Regions from separate parts of the Serratia sp. LSHTC3 genome, predicted to be linked through region 3. Evidence: predicted binding sites of a transcription regulator. Region 3 holds the regulator's gene; each other region holds the start of a gene.
What was found. The regulator LexA, encoded in region 3, represses DNA repair genes until DNA is damaged. The targets are predictions, from matches to a motif close to TNCTGTATGTACATACAGNA.
Positions count from the first base shown of each region.

Region 1: a site for LexA is predicted at 3,597-3,616, ahead of AC2CGI_RS09375 (DNA translocase FtsK 4TM domain-containing protein). Genes of this name have one in related genera too.
Region 2: a site for LexA is predicted at 3,746-3,765, ahead of rmuC (DNA recombination protein RmuC). Genes of this name have one in related genera too.
Region 4: a site for LexA is predicted at 4,123-4,142, ahead of dinB (DNA polymerase IV). Genes of this name have one in related genera too.

Region 1 is NZ_JBXUNP010000002.1:450,542-456,348, reverse strand. It holds gene AC2CGI_RS09375 (DNA translocase FtsK 4TM domain-containing protein) at 1-3,531, opposite strand, end outside; gene lrp (leucine-responsive transcriptional regulator Lrp) at 3,652-4,146, opposite strand; gene trxB (thioredoxin-disulfide reductase) at 4,801-5,772, shown strand.
Region 2 is NZ_JBXUNP010000006.1:284,172-289,978, forward strand. It holds gene metE (5-methyltetrahydropteroyltriglutamate--homocysteine S-methyltransferase) at 1-6, shown strand, start outside; gene AC2CGI_RS21215 (dienelactone hydrolase family protein) at 93-920, opposite strand; gene udp (uridine phosphorylase) at 1,408-2,169, shown strand; gene AC2CGI_RS21225 (tyrosine-protein phosphatase) at 2,299-3,081, shown strand; gene AC2CGI_RS21230 (DedA family protein) at 3,161-3,691, shown strand; gene rmuC (DNA recombination protein RmuC) at 3,832-5,379, shown strand; gene ubiE (bifunctional demethylmenaquinone methyltransferase/2-methoxy-6-polyprenyl-1,4-benzoquinol methylase UbiE) at 5,458-5,807, shown strand, end outside.
Region 3 is NZ_JBXUNP010000004.1:510,427-516,233, reverse strand. It holds gene plsB (glycerol-3-phosphate 1-O-acyltransferase PlsB) at 1-2,109, opposite strand, end outside; gene AC2CGI_RS18080 (diacylglycerol kinase) at 2,258-2,626, shown strand; gene lexA (transcriptional repressor LexA) at 2,729-3,337, shown strand; gene dinF (MATE family efflux transporter DinF) at 3,441-4,778, shown strand; gene AC2CGI_RS18065 (CsbD family protein) at 5,094-5,303, shown strand; gene zur (zinc uptake transcriptional repressor Zur) at 5,406-5,807, opposite strand, start outside.
Region 4 is NZ_JBXUNP010000009.1:40,928-46,734, forward strand. It holds gene frsA (esterase FrsA) at 1-441, opposite strand, end outside; gene gpt (xanthine phosphoribosyltransferase) at 745-1,203, opposite strand; gene pepD (beta-Ala-His dipeptidase) at 1,543-3,003, shown strand; gene dinB (DNA polymerase IV) at 3,046-4,107, opposite strand; gene AC2CGI_RS22970 (glycerophosphodiester phosphodiesterase family protein) at 4,291-5,187, shown strand; gene nqrM ((Na+)-NQR maturation NqrM) at 5,220-5,447, opposite strand; gene AC2CGI_RS22980 (FAD:protein FMN transferase) at 5,455-5,807, opposite strand, start outside.

The sequences.
Region 1 (5,807 bases), on a different contig from region 3:
GCGGCGTTTATCCACCACGAAATCCACCGCCTGGTCAAACAGCGGATCCAGCTCTTCGTCACCGTCCATGCCGCCGCCGGCACCGCCCTCGCCGTCTTCACCGCCGCTGAGAATGCCCTCTTTATATTGGGGCCGCTCGCGCGCTTTCCAATCCTTGACCACCGCATGCACTTCCTGATCGCGCACGAATGCGCCATGTACGCGCACCGGGATCGAGGAGTTCGGCGCCAGATAAAGCATATCACCCATGCCCAGCAAGGACTCGGCGCCCCCCTGATCGAGGATGGTGCGAGAGTCGATCTTGCTCGACACGGTAAAGGCGATACGCGTCGGGATGTTGGCCTTGATCAGGCCGGTGATCACATCCACCGACGGACGCTGGGTCGCCAGCACCAGGTGGATACCCGCCGCACGCGCTTTCTGCGCCAGGCGAGCGATCAACTCTTCGACCTTCTTGCCCACCGTCATGATCAGATCGGCGAATTCGTCGACCATCACCACGATGTACGGCTCTTTCTCCAGCACCGGCGGCGTGATGTCCATGCTGTCGGTCGGCTTCCAGAATGGATCCGGGATCGGACGCCCCATCGCTTCGGCCTGATCGACGCGCTCGTTGTAGCCGGCCAGGTTACGCACGCCCAGAGCTGACATCAGCTTGTAGCGGCGTTCCATTTCACCCACGCACCAGCGCAGCGCGTTGGCGGCGTCTTTCATGTCGGTAACCACGTCGGTCAACAGGTGTGGAATGCCTTCGTAAACCGACAGCTCCAGCATTTTCGGGTCGATCATGATAAAGCGCACTTCTTTCGGCGTGGCCTTATACAAGATGCTCAGGATCATGGCGTTGACCCCGACCGACTTACCGGAACCGGTGGTACCGGCGACCAGCAAGTGCGGCATTTTGCCCAGATCGGCCACTACCGGTTCGCCGGAGATGTCTTTACCCAATACGATGGACAGCGGCGACGGATTGTCACGGAAAGCCGGGCAATCCAGCACTTCGCGCAGATACACCGTTTGCCGTTTGGCGTTCGGCAGCTCCAGGCCGACATAAGGCTTGCCGGGGATGACTTCCACCACGCGCACCGCCGAAGTCGACAGCGAGCGCGCCAGATCGCGCGACAGGTTGGAAATGCGCGCCGCTTTAACGCCCGGCGCCAGATCCAGCTCGAAGCGGGTGATGACCGGCCCCGGCAGGATGTCCACCACGTCGGCTTTCACGCGGTAATCAGCCAGGCTGGCCTCCACCAGGCGCGCCTTCTGTTCCAGCGCGAAGGAATCGACCGGCTCCACCTCTTTCGGCGCTTCGGTCAACAGATCCAGCGTCGGCAGCGGCGTGGTCGGCTTCTGCAGCGGCTGATCGTTGCGCATCAGGAACGGGTGAATCAGGCTGTCCATCGCCGGATGTTGCTCGGCCTGAGCTTGCTGAGGCTGCTGCTGCGCCGGTTGCTGCGGCTGCTGATATTGCGGCTGCGACGGCTGTTGATACTGCTGTTGCTGCGGCTGCTGGTATTGCTGCGGCGGCTGTTGGTATTGTTGAGGCGGCTGATGCGATTGCTGAGGTTGAGCCGCAGGCGCCACAGGCTCAAACTGACCGAACGGCACATCGTCCTCCTGCTCGCTTTGCTGTTCAATGCGCTCTTCAAGCTGCGGGGACAGCGTGAACATTGGCTCGCTCGGGCCATCGTCCACCAGATCCGCCATCGGCGAGAAGCTGAAAGCATTGCGGGTATCGATCGGGCTGGTGGCCGGTGCCTGCGGAGCAGGTGCTTGCTGGCCGTAGCGCGCCTGCTGCTGCTCGGCGAACGCCTGGCGCAGCGCTGCCTCTTGCTGCGCCTCTTCGTCGTCCTGTTGATAGCCTTCGCCGTAGCGTTGGTGCTGCTGCTCGGCAAACGCCTTGCTCAGCTCGGCTTCCTGCAATGCGCTCTCGTCATCTTGTTCCTCAGGCGCGTAACTTTCGCCATAGCGCTGGCTCTGCTGCTCGGCAAACGCCTGACGCAGCGCGGCTTCCTGCAGCGCCTCTTCTTCTTGCGGGTTCACCGTCGCCGGCTGCTGAGGCTCCGCCTCTGTCTGGCGCTGCTCCTGTTCGGCCGCACGCTGCGAAGGTAGCTTGATGCCGTAGGAAGCCAGTTCGCGACGGGTCGGGATGCGCACCGGATTCGGCCGCGGCAGTTCAGGGCCGATGCCCTGCTTAACCTGCGGATTGCCGTCGCTGGTCGCCGTAAAGGCCGGCATAAAGGTCGCCGCCGCGGCACCAGCAGCAGCAGCGGCTGCCGCCGTATCCGGCTGCGGTTTGGCGCCGGTGGCGCTGAAACCGCTCGAATTGCCGATGTCGACGCTGTCACGCTGTGCGGCGGTAAAATCAAAGGGAGAACGCGCCGGCGGCTGCGGTGCGGCCGGCTCTTGCCAGTTGCCGAGGCGCGGCTCATCGTCATCCTGATAAGGATCGACAGGACGCGTCGCCTTAGGCGCGGGCGTTTCCTCCGGGATCTCGAAGGAATACAGCGGCGGCGTAGCGTCTTGCGCCGGGGCGCTCACCGGGTGCTGATTGACAGAGGCCGGCGCGGCCGGCGCCACCGTCACCGACGGCGCCTGTGTGGCGATCGGCGCTGCAACGGGCTCGTGGATCTCTGCCTTCACCGCCGGTGCAGGCGAAGCCGCCGGCGCGATGGATGCGGCTTCTGCTTCAAGCTCGCCATCGTCGGCGCGCAGGCCGCTGAGCAACGGATCGGCGGCGTCTTCCGCCGCCGCTTTGGCGCTTTCGGTGACCGAAGGCGCGGAGAACAGCACGTCGTCATCGGCGGCCGCGGCTCCGGCGGCGGTCGCGGCAACCGCTGCGGCGGCGCCCTTCTCTGCCTGCTCAGGTTCGTCGTCGACGTAACGCTCGTCATCCTCAAAATAGCGCTCTTCGCGACGTGAGCGATTGGTCATCACCGTCGCGACGCCCAGCACCGCCCCGCCGATCTTCTCGGCGATCACCAGCCAGGACCAGCCGGTAAACAGCGTCAACCCCGCCGCCCATACGCACAGCAGCGCCAGCGTAGCGCCGATGCCGTTGAACCACGGCAACATGGCGTTGCTCAGCAGGCTGCCGATCACGCCGCCGGAAGCGAAGTAATAGAGATCGTCGACGTTCAGCGCCGCCAGCCCGCAGGAGGTGAGCACTAACGCCAGGGTGCCGATCAGGCGCAGGGAAAGCGCGAAATAGTCGATGTAGTCTCTGTTGCTGCGTTGGCGATAAGCCGCCCAGCACAGGACCAGCATGATCGGCGGTATCGCGTAGGCGAGCACCCCGAAGGTGAAGAACAGCGTATCGGCCAACCAGGCCCCGACACCGCCGCCCAGATTGTGAATCGGCTCATGCCACGCGGTCTGCGACCAGCTTGGGTCAGACGGATTGAAACTGACCAACGCAGCCATGAGGTAAACGGCAAAAATCGCTACCACGATAAGCACAGCTTCCAGCAAACGCCGGCCACTGCTGAGTCTTTTCAGGGTAACTTCTTTATCTTCTGTATATTCCTGGCTCAAGAAAGGCTCTCCAGGTTCCTGTTAGCTGACATAGCAACAGCGCCGAGAAACTGCCCCGGCGCCGAAACTGTATGAATAAACAGGAGTGTAACCAATTTAATCAGGTTTTGCACCTGCACCTTACCGTGTTTTGATAACCAGACGGTTACTCTGTTTCACTTCTTCCATCACTACGTAGGTACGGGTGTCGTTAACCCCCGGCAAACGCAGCAAGGTTTCGCCCAGCAATTTGCGGTAAGCCGACATGTCCGGTACGCGGGTTTTCAACAGGTAGTCGAAATCGCCGGAAACCAGATGACACTCCTGAATCTCTTCAAGCTTCTGCACTGCCGAGTTGAATTGCTCAAACACATCCGGCGCGCCGCGGTTCAGCGTGATCTCCACGAAAACCAGCAGGGACGCATCCAGATAATGCGGGTTAAGCAATGCGGTATAGCCATGAATGAAACCCTGGCGCTCGAGACGGCGCACGCGTTCCAAACATGGTGTCGGGGATAACCCCACGCGCTTCGAAAGCTCGACGTTCGAAATACGCCCATCCTTCTGCAGCTCATTCAGGATGTTGCGGTCGATACGGTCAAGATCTTTACCCGGGCGTTTCTTGTTGTCTGCCATTATTATTGTCTCTCTTATTTTCTTCCGTGCACTTGCCACACCCTAGCCAACGTCAATGTGTAAGGGTTCGTTCCAAGCGAAGACCCGATGCCTGTCATATGCTTCTTCACTACCATCATTCCACGCCGCACAGCCTGTCTGTCCAACTCCGCGCGATGCAGGTAACGACGTTTAGGTCGAGAAAAAATCAGCAAACGCTTGCGCGCTCTGCTCCGCACACCCATCGCGCATTGCCGCCTCGCGGTGCAAATACGTACGATTTGCTGGTGTTACGGGGATAATTTCTTCTTCCTATGATGTTTTCGCAAATGCGCAGCGGATTGTCAAAGTAAAAGAAGCAAAATCAGAACAACGTACCGTCACGAAAAGTCTGCATCCCATTTTTGGTTATGAATCGCTGGCAGATAAACCCCGGCGGGGAGCGGCTGAAGTCGCAGAATGCGCCGTTTTTGCGCGGTTGGCGATTCAGCGGCCGAATGCGGCTTTGATAAGGTAAATTTCTGCGTTCGGCGTACGATTTGCCGACAGCGGGTGCATTAATAGGCGACAACTATCATACAAATCGTTAACAACGTCGCCCGGCGCTTTTTTTACTGCGCCATTTTCCCTACAATCGGCTTCATTGTCCGCCATTGTGGAATAAAGAGGTTATTCATGGGCACGGCTAAACATAGCAAATTACTGATTCTGGGCTCCGGCCCGGCCGGTTACACCGCCGCCGTCTACGCGGCGCGCGCCAACCTGAATCCGGTGCTGATCACCGGTCTGGAGCAAGGCGGCCAGCTGACCACCACCACCGAAGTGGAAAACTGGCCGGGCGACGCCGAAGGCCTGACCGGCCCGGCGCTGATGGAGCGCATGCGCGAGCACGCGGAGAAGTTCCAGACTGAAATCGTCTTCGATCATATCAACAGCGTCGATCTGCAGCAGCGTCCGTTCCGCCTGTTCGGCGACAGCGGCGAATACAGCTGCGACGCGCTGATCATCGCGACCGGCGCCTCCGCCCGCTACCTTGGCCTGCCTTCCGAAGACGCCTTCAAGGGCAAAGGCGTTTCCGCCTGCGCGACCTGCGACGGTTTCTTCTACCGCAACCAGAAAGTCGCGGTGGTCGGCGGCGGCAACACCGCCGTTGAAGAGGCGCTGTACCTGTCCAACATCGCCGCCGAGGTTCACCTGATCCACCGTCGCGACAGCTTCCGCTCGGAGAAGATCCTGATCGACCGGCTGATGGAAAAAGTGAAAAGCGGCAACATCGTGCTGCACACCGACCATACGCTGGACGAAGTGCTGGGCGATGAAATGGGCGTGACCGGCGTGCGCATCCGCAGCACCAAAGCGGAAAACGAAACCCGTGAACTGGAACTGGCCGGCGTGTTCATCGCTATCGGCCACAGCCCGAACACCGGCATCTTCGGCGGCCAGCTGGAGCTGGAAAACGGCTACATCAAGGTACAGTCCGGCATTCACGGCAATGCGACCCAAACCACTATCCCCGGCGTCTTCGCCGCAGGCGACGTGATGGATCACGTCTACCGCCAGGCGATCACTTCCGCCGGCACCGGCTGTATGGCGGCGCTGGACGCAGAACGTTACCTGGACGGCATCGCCGGCGCGGAAGTCTGCTAAGACGTTTTCATCATCGGCAAAAAGCGGCTCTCGAG
Region 2 (5,807 bases), on a different contig from region 3:
GCGTGATGGCGTGCGGCGGATGAGCTCCGCCGCTTACAGATTGACTGGTGTGATGATTGGGCGCTTCGGCGCCCTTTTTTATGCGGGGGAGGTTACTTGACGCCGTGCTGGGCGAACCACGCCAGCATGCGCTGCCAGCCGTCTTGCGCCGCTTCGGCGTTGTAGCTGGGACGATAATCGGCGTTGAACGCATGCCCGACCTCGGGGTACACCACGATTTCGGCCTCGGCGTTGGCGGCGCGTATCGCCTGGCGCATGGTTTCCACCGTCTCCAGCGGAATGCCGCTGTCCTGCCCGCCATACAGCCCCAGTACCGGCGCCGACAGGTGGGTGGCGACATCGACCGGATGCTTCGGTGAATTCAGCGTTTTCTCGCCGACCAGTTTGCCGTACCAGGCGACCGCCGCCTTCAACTGCGGGTTGTGCGCCGCGTACAGCCAGGTAATGCGGCCGCCCCAGCAGAAGCCGGTGATCGCCAGCTTGCCGGCGTCGCCGCCGTGGCGGATAGCCCAGTGCGCGGCGTGATCCAGATCCGACAGCACCTGACGATCCGGCACCCTGGTCACCAACTGCTGGAACAGCTCGCCGATATCGCTGTAGTCGTTGGCATCGCCCTGGCGAAAATAGAGCTCAGGCGCGATCGCCAGATAGCCCTGCTTGGCCAGGCGACGGCAAAGATCCTGAATGTGCTCATGGACGCCGAAGATTTCTTGCACCACCAGCACGATGGGAAAGGGGCCGCTCTGATCGGCGGGTTTGGCGACGTAGGCCGGCAGCGCGTCGCCCTGAGAAGGGATGGTCGTTTGCCCGGCATGAATGCCCTGTTCGTCGGTGATAATCGCGGAGGCGGCCAACGGCGCGGCGGCCGGGGCGAATCCCCCCTGAGCCTGTTCTAATGTCATCACATGTTCGGTTTTCATTGCGGTCTCCGTGCAATAGAAAAAAGCGCTGAGATTAACTATAGGAAAGATTACCCATTATTGGCGCTGCGTGGCGCACTTTCGGACAAGTCAATAAAAAACGGCTAATTATCTGGCTTTGCGGCATTTTTAAGCGCTTTTTATCATGTTATTACGCGTTTTGGCCCGCGTAAGTGCCATAAGGTGCGTTAGAGGGCTTTTTTGCCCCTAAGCAACCGATAAGATGGAGTTATTTCGGATTGATGAGCTAAATAGTTTCAGCCGGCAACCAACGGGCAGGGAGCTGCAAGGTTTGTCGGCTAGACTGAGGTTTAGCGTTGCGTTCTGGATGCCTTATAGTGATTTTTTGTGATAAAAATCACAAAAAATATGTAGCATGTAATTTGTTTCTCTTTTCATAGTGACTGTCGTCACGAAATTAAGCGGCGATTTTCAGTAGAGTGCTTTTTTGTTCCTCCCAATAAACATGATCCATGAGGAGTCTCGTATGTCTCAGTCTGACGTTTTTCATCTCGGCCTCACCAAGAACGATTTACAAGGGGCCCAGCTTGCCATCGTGCCGGGCGATCCACAGCGCGTAGAGAAGATTGCCAAGCTGATGGAAAATCCGGTGCATCTGGCCTCCCATCGTGAATTCACCACCTGGCGCGCAGAGCTGGACGGCAAGGCGGTGATCGTCTGCTCCACCGGTATTGGCGGCCCCTCTACCTCTATCGCGGTGGAAGAGCTGGCGCAGCTGGGCATTCGCACCTTCCTGCGCATCGGCACCACCGGCGCCATTCAGGCCAATATCAACGTCGGTGACGTGCTGGTGACTACGGCGGCGGTACGCCTCGACGGCGCCAGCCTGCACTTTGCGCCGATGGAGTTCCCGGCGGTTGCGGACTTCGCCTGCACCACCGCGCTGGTGGAAGCGGCCAAAGCCAGCGGCGCGACCACCCACATTGGCGTAACCGCTTCTTCCGATACTTTCTACCCGGGCCAGGAACGTTACGACACCTACTCCGGCCGCGTGGTCAGCCGTTTTAAAGGCTCGATGGAAGAGTGGCAGGCGATGGGCGTGATGAACTATGAAATGGAGTCCGCCACGCTGCTGACCATGTGCGCCAGCCAGGGCCTGCGTGCCGGCATGGTGGCTGGGGTGATCGTTAACCGCACCCAGCAAGAGATCCCGAACGCCGAGACCATGAAAAACACCGAAAGCAAAGCGGTGCAGATCGTGGTGGATGCCGCCCGCCGTCTGCTGTAATCGCCTCCCCTGAACGGGCCGCCGCCGCGGCCCGTTTTTCCATTCGCGACTAATCTGTTACGGTGATACTCCTCAGCGCTGCGCCGATGGCCGCCGCGCGTTGTCATAACAAAAACAACGAGGACGTTTATGACCGCCCAGATCCTGCTTCATCCTTCGCTTGCGCCGCTCGACGGCGGCATTAATTTCCGTGACTTCGGCGGCAACGGCGTGGCCGACGGGCGCCGCATCAAGCGCGGCCTGCTGTTTCGTTCCGGTTCCCTCGAGCGGCTGACGGAAAACGACTGCGCCTTTCTCGCCGGCGTGCCGGTGCGTTCGGTGCTGGACTACCGCGATGCCGACGAAGTGCAGGCCAAACCGGATATTCTGTGGAATGGCGCCGACTATCATCACGTGCCGGCCAACCCGCTGAGCAGCGAAGTCAACGCCAACCTGGAGAAGCTCACCAACGAAACGCTGGCCGCTTTCGACGCCCGCGCGTTCATGCTGGAACTGTATCGCCGCCTGCCGTTCGGCAATGTGGCCTATCAGCGGTTGGCGCAGCTGCTGAGCAACCCCGGCGGCGGCGCGATCGTGCAGCACTGCGCAGTCGGCAAGGATCGCACCGGGGTCGGTTCGGCACTGGTGCTGTTCGCGCTGGGGGCCGACGAAGCGACGGTGCTGGAAGACTATCTGCTGACTGAAACCACGCTGGCCACTTTCCGCGAGCAGATGCTGGATCAGCTCTCTATCAAGCTGAATGCGGCGGCGCTGGAGCAATTCGCCTACGTGCTCAGCGCGCGCGAGGAGTTCCTGATGACGGCGCTGGGCTGCATCCGTCAGCAATACGGCTCCACCGACCGCTGGCTGGAAGCGGAATACGGTCTGGGCGCGGCCCAGCGCGAAGCGCTGCAGGCGTTCTACCTCGAGTAAATCGCTGCGTGTTTAACCGGGGTTTAACTCGCCCCGGCTTATCCTAGGCGGCGAACCATCGCGTATCAGGAGCCCCGTATTGAGCCTCAATGACGTTATCAACTGGGTCAGCGACGTCGTGCGTCAGCACGAAGGCTGGGCCATTCCCATCATCTTCTTCCTGGCGTTCGGCGAGTCGCTGGCGTTTTTGTCGCTGCTGCTGCCGGCCACGGTGATCCTGCTGGCGCTGGGCGCGCTGATCGGCGAAAGCGGCATCGCCTTTTGGCCGATTTGGGCCGCCGCCGCCGCCGGGGCGTTTTTCGGCGACTGGCTCTCTTACTGGATCGGCTATCACTATCAGGATCGCGTGGCCCATATGTGGCCGCTGTCGCGCAATCCGCAGCTGCTGGCGCGCGGCCACGCCTTCTTTGAACGCTGGGGCGTGCTGGGCATTTTCATCGGCCGCTTCTTCGGCCCGCTGCGCGCCGTGGTGCCGTTGGTGGGCGGCATTTGCGGCATGCCGCAGCGCTATTTCCAACTGGCCAACGTCACGTCGGCGATGATCTGGGCGTTCGGCATTCTGGCGCCGGGGGCGTTCGGCATCAAGTGGCTCAGCCAGTGGCTGGGTTGATTTCTCGCTAAATTGCGCAGCGCCGCGCAATATTGTGCGCGGCCGGCAAAATCAGGCTGGACATCCATACAGCCTCCCCTTAACGTGACGGGCAATGGGCGTGCAAAACGCCGCAACGGCAAGGTGCAACAGGAGGCAGGGTGGATACCAGTCTGATTTATGGGATTGGCGGCGTAGCGATCGGCATGCTGTTGGGGTGGCTGATCGCCAGTCTGCGGGTGCAGCAGACGCATGCGCAACATGAAACCGAGCTGCGGTTGCTGGAGCAAGCGTTGCAGCAGGCGCAGCAGGAAACGGCGGCGCGACAGGAAACGCTGCAGCGCCACGAGCAGCAGTTGCGCCAGAGCGAGCTGGAGCTGCGCAATCTGCACAGCCAACTGGCGGCCGGACATGAGAAGCTGCAACAGCTCAACCATTGGCGCAACGAATGCGAGCTGCTCAATCAGGAGCTGCGCGCCCAGCGCGAGGTTAACAGCGCGCAGGAAGCCGAACTGCGCGAAGTCACCATCCGTCTGGAAGAGACGCGTATGGCAGCGGAGGAGAAGCAGCGCCTGCTTATCAACAGCGAACAGCGGCTCACCACCCAGTTTGAAAATCTCGCCAACCGCATTTTTGAACACAGCGGCCGCAAGGTGGACGAGCAAAATAAGCAAAGTTTGGATCGTTTACTGTTGCCGCTGCGCGAACAGCTGGACGGTTTCCGCCGGCAGGTGCAGGACAGCTTTGGCCAGGAAGCGCGGGAGCGCCATACGCTGACGCACGAGATACGCAATCTGCAGCAGTTGAACGCGCAGATGGCGCGCGAGGCGATCAACCTCACCAAGGCGCTGAAAGGCGACAACAAAACGCAGGGCAACTGGGGCGAGGTGGTGCTGAGCCGGGTGCTGGAGGCTTCCGGCCTGCGCGAAGGGCATGAGTATGAAACGCAGGTCAACGTGCGGGTGGATCATCAGAGCCGCATGCAGCCCGATGTGATCGTGCGCCTGCCGCAGGGTAAGGATGTGGTGATTGACGCCAAGATGTCGCTGATCGCCTACGAGCGCTATTTCAACGGCGAGGATGAGGCGGAGCGCGAAGCGGCGCTGAGCGAACATATCGCCTCGCTGCGCGGCCACATCCGCATGCTGGGCCGCAAGGACTATCAGCAACTGCCGGGGCTGCGTTCGCTGGATTATGTGCTGATGTTCATTCCGGTCGAGCCCGCCTTCCTGCTGGCTATCGATCGCGAGCCGGAGCTGATCAGCGAAGCGCTTAAGCACAACATCATGCTGGTCAGCCCGACCACGTTGCTGGTGGCGCTGCGTACCATCACCAACCTGTGGCGCTACGAGCATCAGAGCCAGAACGCCCAGCGCATCGCCGATCGCGCGGCGAAACTGTATGACAAGATGCGGCTGTTCGTGGACGATATGTCCGCGCTGGGGCAGAGCCTGGACAAGGCGCAGGGCAGTTATCGTCAGGCGATGAACAAACTGAGCGAAGGCCGTGGTAATCTTATCGGCCAAATTGAAGGTTTCCGCGCGTTGGGGGTTGAGGTCAAACGGCCGATAAACCCGCTGCTGGCGCAGCAAGCCGGCGCGCAACACGATGAAGCGGAAGAGGCGAACGACGATGATGTCGCCGCGCTGCCGCAGACGAACGACGATGAAGGTACCGCCGGGGAATCGGGCTTCGTTTCGCACGGCTGAGGCCGTGGCGAGGTGGGGTATTCACCGGGCTTCTGGTACACTCATCCACACAAAATTGACTGAATAGCAGGCAGGACAATGGCAGATCAATCGCAGGAAACCACCGATTTCGGTTTTCGCACCGTCGCTAGAGACGAAAAACAGGCCATGGTGGCGGACGTTTTCCATTCGGTAGCGGCAAAGTATGACGTGATGAACGACCTGATGTCGTTCGGTATTCACCGTATCTGGAAGCGTTTCACCATTGACTGCAGCGGCGTGCGCCGCGGGCAGCGCGTGCTGGATCTGGCCGGCGGTACCGGCGACCTGGCCGCCAAGTTCTCCCGCATGGTGGGCGAGCAGGGGCAGGTGGTGCTGGCGGACATCAACGATTCGATGCTCAAGATGGGACGCGAGAAGCTGCGCGATCGCGGCATCGTCGGCAACAT
Region 3 (5,807 bases):
GCGCACCCCGGCGGCCAGCAGCTGCAGCGGGCGAATGCGCGCCGGGTTGAGCACCAGATCGTCGCCTTTGTCGCAGATCAGCTGTTGACGGATCAGCTCGTCGATCATCGGCCGCAGCACCTCCGGCAGCTGTTCCTTGTCGTTATGCAGGAACAGCTCGGCTTTCAGCATCGGGTAGATCATGCCGATCTGGCGCAGCAGCTCGGCGCGCGACACCCGGCGATGATGCATCACGATGCTGGCGATCAGCGACGGCAACACCAGCAGATGGTGGATGTTGTTGCGGTAATAGGTCATCAGCACCGCCTGCTCGCGCGGCAGGATGATGATGTCGCCGATGCTGTCCTTCTCCACCTCGAACTTGTTCATGTTCAGCGCGTGATCCAGCAGCTCATCCGGCGTTTGCGTCGGCACGGTGACGTCACGCGCGTAAGGCGCGTTGCGCATCAGCTGCAGGTAGCACTCGAGCTGCTCGACCAGCTGCTCGCGGGTCAGCGAACGCTGACGCGAGGCCAGCAGCGCGGTGGAACACAGGTTCATGGCGTTGGCTGCGGCGGCATTGTTGATGCGCACCATGATCTGGCCGGCCAGATCGTTGACCGTCGGCGTCAGCCAGCTTGGACGCTGAGCCTCGATCGGATCGATCGATTCGCGCCACTGCGGCACGTTCTGGTTGAGGTAAGCCGTCAATGGCAGCGGTTCGCCGAAGTTGACGTATCCCTGGCCCAGGTTGCGCAGCTTGCGCAGGCCGCGCAGCATCTGCGGCAGGCTCTCTTTTTCCTTGGTGGCGCCGCGCAGCTCTTTGGCGTAGGTACCCACTTCCATCACGTGTTCGTAACCGATGTAAATCGGCACCAGCGTGATCGGACGGGTGCCGCCGCGCAGCATCGCCTGGATGGTCATCGACAGGGTGCCGGTCTTCGGCTCCAGCAAACGCCCGGTGCGGGAACGGCCGCCTTCCACGAAATATTCCACCGAGTAACCGCGGGTGAACAGCTCGCCGAGGTATTCACGGAACACCGTCGAGTACAGCTTGTTGCCTTTAAAGGTGCGGCGGATGAAGAACGCGCCCAGGCGACGGAAGATCGGGCCCGCCGGCCAGAAGTTGAGGTTGATGCCCGCAGCGATGTGCGGCGGCACCAGGCCCTGGTGATACAGCACGTACGACAGCAGCAGATAGTCCATGTGGCTGCGGTGGCAGGGCACGTAGACGATCTCGTGGCCGTCCTGCGCCAGCTGGCGCACGCGCTCGGCGTTGGTGACGTTGATGCCCTGATACAGCCGGTTCCAGGTCCAGCTCAGCACGCGGTCGGACAGGCGCACGGTTTCGTAGGAGAAGTCGGCGGCGATCTCTTCCATCAGCGCGATGGCGTTCTGCTGGGCCTTCTCGTGCGAGATCTTCTTGCTGCGCGCTTCGTCCTCGACCGCTTTTTCGATCGCTTTGGACGCCAACAGCTTGTTGAACAGATCCTGACGGGCCGGCAGACTCGGGCCCACCGCGGCCAGGCGCTGACGCGAGAAGTGCATGCGCGCCACGCGCGCCAGTTTCTGCGCGATGGTTTTATCCGTGCCGTGTTCGGTAGCCATGCGGCGCAGCGACACGGTGTTGGAGAAACGCACGAAGCTGTCGCGGCCGAGCCACAGCACGGCGAAGAATTTCTGCACGCCGTTCAACAGACGCAGGTGCGGCGTGCCGTGGCCTTCGCGGCCCGGCGAACGGCCGAACATCACCGAAACCGGCAGCATCTGAATGTCGAGATCCGGGTTGCTGCGATGCAGATCCAGATAGTCGTGGAACAGCTTTACCGACTCTTCTTTTGGGGTGTAATAGCGGAATACGCGCGGGCCGTCGTGAATGAACACGTAGCTCGGCAGCACGGTGCCGTCGATCTCCAGCGAGTTGAGCGGATCGGGCAGATCCTGCGCCAGGCACTGGGTGCGCAGCGTCAGCAAATCCGCCTTGGAATTGTAAGGTAAAACATACAAAATCGGCCGTGAGGGATCCAACCCTAGCTCGGTAACCGGATCTGAAGGGATGACCTTACTTCTTACCAACAATTTAAGTGGTAAATTCAATATTTTATAATAAATTTTACGCCAACCTGACATAACAACGTGAAGCCTCTTGTTAGCAATGCGCCGCAAGCATACCAGAAACCGGGTAGCAGATCTGTGGTGTTCGAAAACCGAGAGCCGTCAGCGCGGACTGTTCTAGACTCTTTTTATTATGACCGACCTCTGAGAAAGGCACGAAAACATGGCAAACCAAGCAACCGGACTGACCCGCATCATCAAGGCAGCCGGCTATTCTTATAAAGGGCTATCCGCCGCCTGGCAGCACGAAGCGGCTTTCCGCCAGGAACTGGTGGTCACCCTTCTGGCTATCATACTGGCTGTCTGGCTGGATGTGGGTGCGATAGCGCGCATTTTATTGATCGGATCGGTAGCGCTGGTGATGATCGTCGAGATCCTGAACAGCGCGATCGAGGCGGTGGTGGATCGCATCGGCAGCGAACATCACGAGCTGTCCGGGCGGGCCAAGGACATGGGATCGGCGGCGGTGTCGCTGGCGATCGTGCTGGCGCTGTTCGTTTGGGGCACGGTCTTATGGCAGCATTTCGGCTGACGAAAAGCGCCTACTGACTGATTTTTATTTATTCTTCGGTTCCCAATCCGCGCTTACCTGTATATACTCACAGCAAGACTGTATAAACAAACAGGGGGCGGAATGAAAGCACTAACTACCAGACAGCAAGAGGTCTACGATCTGATTCGCGAGCACATTTCGCAAACGGGCATGCCACCAACGCGTGCCGAGATCGCGATGCGTCTGGGGTTCCGTTCGCCTAACGCCGCCGAAGAGCACCTGAAGGCGCTGGCACGCAAAGGCGTGATCGAAATCGTCTCCGGTGCCTCGCGCGGTATCCGTCTGCTGATGGAAGAAGAAGAAGGGCTGCCGCTGATCGGCCGCGTCGCCGCCGGCGAGCCGCTGCTGGCGCAGCAGCACATCGAAGGGCACTACCAGGTGGATCCTTCCCTGTTTAAACCGAGCGCCGATTTCCTGCTGCGGGTGAACGGCATGTCAATGCGCGACATCGGCATTCTGGATGGCGATCTGCTGGCGGTGCACAAAACGCAAGACGTGCGCAACGGCCAGGTCGTGGTCGCGCGGATCGAAGACGAAGTGACGGTCAAGCGCTTGAAAAAGCACGGCAACGTGGTTGAACTGCTGCCGGAGAACAACGAATTCCAACCGATCGTGGTCGATCTGCGTCAGCAGAATTTCACTATCGAAGGGCTGGCGGTCGGCGTGATCCGCAACGGCGACTGGATTTAATCGCCGCGCCATCACCGCCGCTCCCTGTATCAATCGCCCCTGTTTTGGGGCGTTTTTGTTTCTGACTTCGCCCTTTGTCACTCAGTCACAGGAACATCCCATCATGCGCCTGATTTCCGCTTTCACCAGCGACACCGATAAAGCCCTGTGGCGCCTCGCCCTGCCGATGATCTTCTCCAATATTACCGTGCCGCTGCTCGGGTTGGTGGACACCGCGGTGATCGGCCACCTCGACAGCCCCATTTATCTGGGGGGCGTGGCGATCGGTGCGGTGGCGACCAGCTTCCTGTTCATGCTGCTGCTGTTCCTGCGCATGAGCACTACCGGCCTGGCGGCGCAAGCGCTGGGGGCGCAGAACCCCCAGGCGCTGGCGCGCGCCTTTATGCAACCGCTGCTGCTGGCGCTGTTGGCCGGGGTGGCGATCGTCCTGCTGCGCTATCCGCTGATCGAACTGGCGCTGCGGATCGTCGGCGGCGATGCCGACGTGCTGGAACAGGCGCGGCGTTTTCTTGAGATCCGCTGGTTAAGCGCCCCGGCGGCGCTGGCCAACCTGGTGCTGCTGGGCTGGCTGCTTGGCGTACAGTACGTGCGGGCGCCGGTGATCCTGCTGATCGTCGGCAACCTGCTGAACATCGTGCTGGATATCTGGCTGGTGATGGGCCTGGGCTGGAATGTGCGGGGGGCGGCGGCGGCAACCGCCATCGCCGAATACGCTACGCTGCTGCTCGGCCTGTGGTTGGCGTGGCGGGTGATGCGCCTGCGCGGTATTACCCTGCAGATGCTGCGCCAGGCCTGGCGTGGCGATCTGCGTCGCCTGCTGGCGCTCAACCGCGACATCATGCTGCGCTCATTGTTGCTGCAACTGTGCTTTGCGTCGTTGACCATTTTCGGCGCTCGCCTGGGAAGCGAGGTGGTGGCGGTCAATGCGGTATTGATGAATCTGCTGACGTTCACCGCCTATGCGCTCGACGGTTTCGCTTATGCGGTGGAGGCTCATTCGGGCCACGCCTACGGCGCCCGGGACGACAGCCAACTGCGCAAAGTGTGGCATGCGGCCTGCAGGCAGGCAGGGCTGGTCGCGTTGGCCTTCGGCCTGGCGTATGCCGTTACCGGCCAGCAGATCGTGGCAGCCTTGACCTCTTTGCCGGAACTGCGTGCGTTGGCCGCCCATTATTTACCCTGGCAGGTCATTCTGCCGCTGGTTGGGGTGTGGTGCTATTTGCTGGACGGCATGTTTATCGGCGCCACGCGCGGCGCCGAGATGCGCAACAGCATGGCGGTGGCCGCGGCGGGATATGGTATTGCGCTGCTCAGCGTGCCGCTGCTTGGCAACCACGGGCTTTGGCTGGCGCTGGCGGTGTTTCTGGCGCTGCGCGGCCTGGCGTTGGGCTGGATTTGGCACCGTCACCAGGTGCGCGGCAGCTGGTTTACTGCCCATTAAACCGGACGTCTTGTTGGGTTAATGGTTAGTTTTTCTTATGATTTTGATCATGTTTGCTTACATGTTTTCAGCCTTGGTCTGTTCGCGTTAGTTCGTTGTTTGTTAGCGTTTTTTGTTTTTATCTTGTTTGTTAATGGTTTTTTATCCTGTGTTTTGGCTTTTTTATTTCCATGTTTAACTAGAATGAATCATGTGGCTGGTAAATGAAGGGGAGCGTTGCTTCTTAAGGTGAAGGGAGCATCAGCCAGAAAAACTTCTGGTTAACCCCGGCCGGCGACAGGGATCACTGATTCACCACAGGTTAACGGAGAGACTATGAATAAAGATCAAGCCGACGGTAACTGGAAGCAGCTGAAAGGCAAAGTGAAAGAGAAATGGGGCAAGCTGACCGATGACGATCTGACGGTCATCGAAGGGAAACGCGAACAGCTGGTCGGCAAAATTCAGGAGCGCTACGGTTACCAGAAAGAGGCGGCCGAAAAAGAGGTGAAGGCCTGGGAAGATCACACCAAACACCGCTGGTAACACGCAGGGCCGCCACTGACGGCGGCCGGCAACAGCGCAGGCCGGCGTTGCTCCATCCTCTGGCGCCCCGGCCGCAGGTACAGGGAAGTACCTGACTTCGTCTTACTTCTTCTTGATGGCGATGCTGTGATCGTGTTCGGCGCAGTCATGCTTGCTGTCACAAGCTTCAACTTCAACGCAACCGGCGCACAGGCCGTGCGCTTCCACCACGCTGTGCCGCAGCGCAAATCCGGCTTCCTGCGCCAGCTTCTGCAGCGTCTCCTCCACGCCTTCGGTGGTGCGTTCGGTCACCTGGCCGCAGCGATCGCAGATAAACAGCGCGGACGTATGCATCGGCTGTTCGAAGTGGTGGCACAGCACGTAGCTGTTGGCGGACTCCACCCTATGGATAAACCCTTGCTCCAGCAGAAAATCCAGCGCGCGGTAGACCGTCGGCGGCTTGGCCTGCGGTTCGGCGACGCGCAGCAGATCGAGCAGGTCATAAGCGCTGATTGCACCGGGTTG
Region 4 (5,807 bases), on a different contig from region 3:
TTCGGCCAGTTCGTCGCCCTTCAGGTGCGGGTAGCCGGCGATGCTGTACAGGCTCGCGGCCTTCAGCCAGTATTCGCCGCCGAGCAGCGGATCTTGCTGCTCCGTCGCCCGCTGTTGCCACTGCATGCCCTGATGGATCCATTCGTAGATCCAGTTGCCGTTGCGGTAGCCCACCACGGTATCCAGCCGCTGCGGATTGCTGCGCTCGGCGTCGGAGGCGGCGATGCGCGCCAACACTTCGTGGATTTCGATCGGGCTGACGCCGCGCCAGGCCCACAGCAGCGGGTTCAGCATGCGGTACCAGCTGCCGGTGGTGTCGCCTTCCAATGCGGAATGCATGGCGGCGCTGACTTTGTTGCGCGCGCGCAGCACCAGCGTCGAGGTTTCAGGGTGTTTGAATTTGGGCTTGAAAAGAATTTCAGAAAGGTTGGCCTGTGCCATGGTAACAACAGCCTCCGTAAATCTGGCGATAGGCCGCAACAGGCCTACTTAACTGGAGGTAGTGTACCTAACTCTGGCGGGATAAACCAAGATAACGCAAACGCCCGGCATAACCGGGCGTCGGGCGGCTGACAAAGGAGGAAAAAGCGTGGTTTTTCCTCCTTTGTGGTCAACGGCCGAAAATCAATAAATTGATTTTCCTTATTTTTTATATCTTGCCTTCGGTAAGCCTGACAACGCCATCACGTTTATCCTTAAACAAACGCCCGACATAACCGGGCGTTGACTTGGAACTGGCTGAGCTTAGCGACCGCCGATAGGGGGAACGAAGCTGACGCCCATGTCCCACGGCTGCTCAATCCAGGTGTCCTGCGGGATGTCGATCACGTAGTCGTCCACCAGTGGACGGCCCGCCGGCTTGGCGAAGATGGTGACGAAATGCGCTTTCGGGTACATGTCGCGGATCGCTTTTGCGGTGCCGCCGGTATCCACCAGATCGTCCACCACGATGAAGCCTTCACCGTCGCCTTCGGCGCGCTTGAGCACTTTCATTTCGCGCTGGTTGTCATGGTCGTAGCTGGAAATGCAGACGGTATCCACATAGCGAATGCCCAGTTCGCGCGCCAGCAGGCCCGCCGGCACCAGGCCGCCGCGGCTGACGGCAATGATGCCGGTCCATTTGTCGGCAGGCAGCAGGCGGTGCGCCAGCTTGCGTGCATGTATTTGCAGCATATCCCAGGTAACAACGTATTTTTCGCTCATAGAATCGTGTCCCAGCCGGCTGGTGAAGCGGCTTACTTTATAGTTCAGGGGAAAAAAGGTTGCGCGAGATTATAGAGACTGGCCGCGTTGAATTCCAGCTGTACCGAGGAAAACCTCGCGATTTCCGCCGCGCGGCTTTTCGGTGATTGATGCTGAAAAAGCGAACGTTCCCGCCGCGAAGCCGTGTGATCAAGCGCTTAAACCGCACAATACGGGGCGCGCGCCGCCGGAAATAAAGTGATATTCTCTAACGATCGTGCCACGACGCACAGATACCCGCTCACCTCAACCGCGCGGCACGCCCGTCCTGTCGGAGCCTGCCGTCACAGGAGACTTATAGTGTCTGAATTGTCTCAGCTTTCGCCACAGCCGCTGTGGGATATTTTCGCCAAGATCTGTTCTATCCCGCACCCTTCTTATCATGAAGAAGCGCTGGCGCAGCACATCCTCACCTGGGCCAAAGAGAAGAACCTGCACGCCGAGCGCGATCAGGTCGGCAATATCCTGCTGCGCAAACCGGCCACCAAAGGCATGGAAAACCGCAAGCCGGTGGCGCTGCAGGCGCACCTGGACATGGTGCCGCAAAAGAATAACGACACCGTGCACGACTTCGCCAAGGATCCGATCCAGCCTTATATCGCCGGCGAGTGGGTGAAAGCGCGCGGCACCACGCTGGGCGCCGACAACGGCATCGGCATGGCCTCCGCCCTGGCGGTGCTGGCCGACGACAGCGTTGAGCACGGCCCGCTGGAAGTGCTGCTGACCATGACCGAAGAAGCGGGGATGGACGGCGCCTTCGGGCTGCAGCCAAACTGGCTGCAGGCGGACATCCTGATCAATACCGACTCCGAAGAAGAAGGCGAAATCTACATGGGTTGCGCCGGCGGTATCGACTTCATCACCACCCTGCCGCTGCAGCGCGAAGCGGTGCCGGCCGGTTACCAAACCCTGAAGCTGACCCTCAAGGGCCTGAAAGGCGGCCACTCCGGCGCCGAGATCCACGTCGGTCTGGGCAACGCCAACAAACTGCTGGCGCGCTTCCTGTTCTCCCATGCGGCGGCGCTGAACCTGCGCGTGCTGGATCTGAACGGCGGCACCCTGCGCAACGCCATCCCGCGTGAAGCCTCCGCGGTGGTTGCGGTGCCGGCGGAAAAAGCCGACGCGCTGAAAGCGCTGAGCCAGGAGTTCCTGGCGGTGCTGCAGAACGAACTCTCCGCCAAAGAGAAGAACATCACCGTGCTGCTGGAGCCGGTCACCAGCGCTTCGCAGGCGCTGAGCGCCGACAGCCAGCAACGCTTCCTGGCGCTGCTGAACGGCACGCCGAACGGCGTGATCCGCATGAGCGACGCGGTGAAAGGCGTAGTGGAAACCTCGCTGAACGTCGGCGTGGTCACCACCAGCGAAAACGAAGCGGAAATCATCTGCCTGATCCGCTCTCTGATCGACAGCGGCAAAGATTACGTGGTCGAGATGCTGACCGCGCTGGGCCAGCTGGCCGGCGCCAAGGTGGCACCGAAGGGCGGCTACCCGGGCTGGCAGCCGGACGCCGACTCGCCGGTGATGCACCTGGTGCGCGAGCTGTATCAGGAGCTGTTCAACAAGACGCCGAACATCATGGTGATCCACGCCGGCCTGGAATGCGGTCTGTTCAAAAAGCCGTATCCAAACATGGACATGGTATCGATCGGGCCAACCATCACCGGCCCGCACTCGCCGGATGAGCAGGTGCATATCGAAAGCGTCGGTCTGTACTGGAAGCTGCTGACCTCGCTGCTGAAAGCGATCCCTGAGCGCGCGTAATCTGCGCGCTTAACGCAAAAAGCCGGCTAATCGCCGGCTTTTTTATTCCCAAGGCAGCGCCAGCTGCCGCTCCAGCTGCGGATCGAGCAGCGTCACATGTAGCCCCACCAGCCGCACGCCGCGCCCTTCACGCCGTTCGCGCCACGCCTGCCGCGCCACCGCCAGCAAATCCTGCTGATTCAGCACCGGGAACACGTGCTCCTGGGTGGTTTGCTGAAAATCCTGAAACTTCAGCTTCACGCCCTGCCGGGCGATATGCAGATCCGGCTTCACCTTACGCAGCCGCATCTCCAGCTCGGGGTAGAGTTTGTCGATAATCAGCGTTTCGCAATCTTCCCAGTCGTGAATGTCCTCCGCCAGCGTGCGCTCCACGCCCACCGATTTACGCAGCCGCTCCGCCGAGATTTCGCGCCGATCGATGCCCTGACACCGCTCCCACAGCACCCGGCCGAACTTGCCGAAGCGCTTGAGCAGCTGCGCCAAATCGTATTGCTGCACGTCGGCGCAGGTGATAAGCCCCACTTCCTCCAGCCGTTTGGCGGTCACCTTGCCGACGCCGGGGATTTTGCTGAGCGGCAGCTGCTGCAAAAACGCCGGCACCTGCGCCGGGGTGATCACGTATTGCCCATTCGGCTTGTTCATCTCGGAAGCGATTTTGGCGAGAAACTTGATCGGCGCGACGCCGGCCGACGCGGTGAGATTCAGCTCATCGGCGATCGCCTGACGGATCTCCTGAGCGATCAGCGTCGCCGAGCCGTTGCATTGCGGGCTGTCGGTCACGTCGAGATAGGCTTCATCGAGCGACAGCGGCTCGATCAACGGGGTATAGCGGGCGAAGATTTCACGGATATGCAACGAAGCCTCTTTGTAGGCCGCCATGCGCCCCGGCAGCAGGGTGAGATGCGGACACAGCTTGAGCGCCATCGCCGTAGACATGGCGCTATGCACGCCGTAGCGCCGCGCCGGGTAGTTGGCGGTGCTGATCACCCCGCGCCGATCGGCGCTGCCGCCAATCGCCAGCGGGATATCGCGCAGGCTGGGATCGTCGCGCATTTCCACCGCCGCGAAGAAGCAGTCCATATCGACATGAATGATTTTACGCATCGCACCCTCCAGTAACACTGTATAAGTATACAGTCAGATACCGAAAGCTCAAGGCCGCAGGCTTCGATGAAAGCGCCGTTTCCGCCAGATATTTCCGCGTTGTTAAAAAAGCTTAATTTTTCAATAGTATGATCTCCGCTATCCCGTGCGGCTCACCACAACGATAACGACAAGGTACCCTACATGATCAGATTTTCTCATTGGCTGCTGGCTTCCGCGCTGTCGCTGAGCGCGTTGGCGGCCAGCGCCGCCACCGGTCACGCGCCGGCGATCGTCGCCCATCGCGGCGGCACCGCCGATGCGCCGGAAAACACCCGCATCGCCATCGAAACCGCGCTGAAAAACGGCGCCGACGCCGTTTGGATCACCCTGCAAGCATCCAAAGACGGCGTCATCGTGCTGTATCGCCCCTCGGATCTGAAGGCGCTGACCAACCGGCAGGGCCCGGTCTCTGCCTATACCGCCGCGCAATTGGCCGAGACCGATGCCGGCTGGGCCTTCGCCAAAGGCGATGCACATCCGTTCCGCGGCCAGGGCATCGGCATTCCGCGGCTGGACGAGGTGCTAAAGGCGTTCCCGCACGTCACCTTCTATCTGGACATCAAATCCCCGGACGCCGATCCGGCGCAGTTTGGCCAGGCGCTGCTGGCGACGCTGGAAAGCACCGACAGCCTGAACCGCACCCGCGTCTACTCTACCGATGCCAAATACCTGCAGGCGCTGCCGCCGGCCATCCCGCGCTTCGAAAGCCGCGACGAGACCCGCACGCTGCTGGCTAACGTCACCATGGCGCACCAGTGCGATGTCAAACCGGACAACCGACAGCCGCGCTGGTATGGGCTGGAGCTGAAGCGTGAGGTGGAAGTGGTAGAGAAGTACACCCTCGGCGAAGGGCGCTCGAAGGCGTTTCTGACCTGGGATAAAGAGTCGATGGATTGTTTCCGCTCGCAGGGCCCGGCGCACATCATTCTGTTCGGCGTCAACACGCCGCAGGAGTATCAGCAGGCGCTGGCGCTGGGGGCCGACGGCGTGATGGTCAACTCACCGGCCGAAGCGAAAAGCTTCCGCAAGGCGAAATAAAAAAACCCGGCCAAGGCCGGGTTTTCGCTTCGCTACAGAATGCGGTGCTTGTCCAACTGCTCGCGCCGCTGTGCCGCTTTGGCTTCGCGCTTTTTGCGCGCATCGCACGGCTCCGGGCAGTCGCAGACTTTCTCCATGCCCAGCGCGGTGATGCCGCCGCAGCTGCCCTGCAGGCTTTTGCGTTTGAACACGTAACCCAGCGACATCCCGCCGACGATCAGCAGGAACAACACGAAGGTAGCGGCGAATACCGTCAACATAGCAACCTCACGAACGCTTTTTCAGATAGGGTTTGAACGCGTCCGAATAACGCTCCTCAAACCCGTCGGCGGTTTTCACGATCATGAACACCGGGATACCGAGCAGGTTGGCCAGCGCCATGCCGCGCTCTGGCCCCATCACGTTCAGGCCGGTGGACAGGCCGTCGGCGGTCATGCAGGTTGGGCTCAGCACGGTGATCGACACCAGCCGATGATGGATCGGCCGCCCGGTGACCGGATCGATGGTGTGCGAATAGCGCACCCCGTCCTGTTCGAAGTAGTTGCGATAGTCACCCGAGGTGGCGATCGACATCTCCCCCGGCTGGATCACCAGCTGCGCCTGCTGCTGCGCGCCGGCGG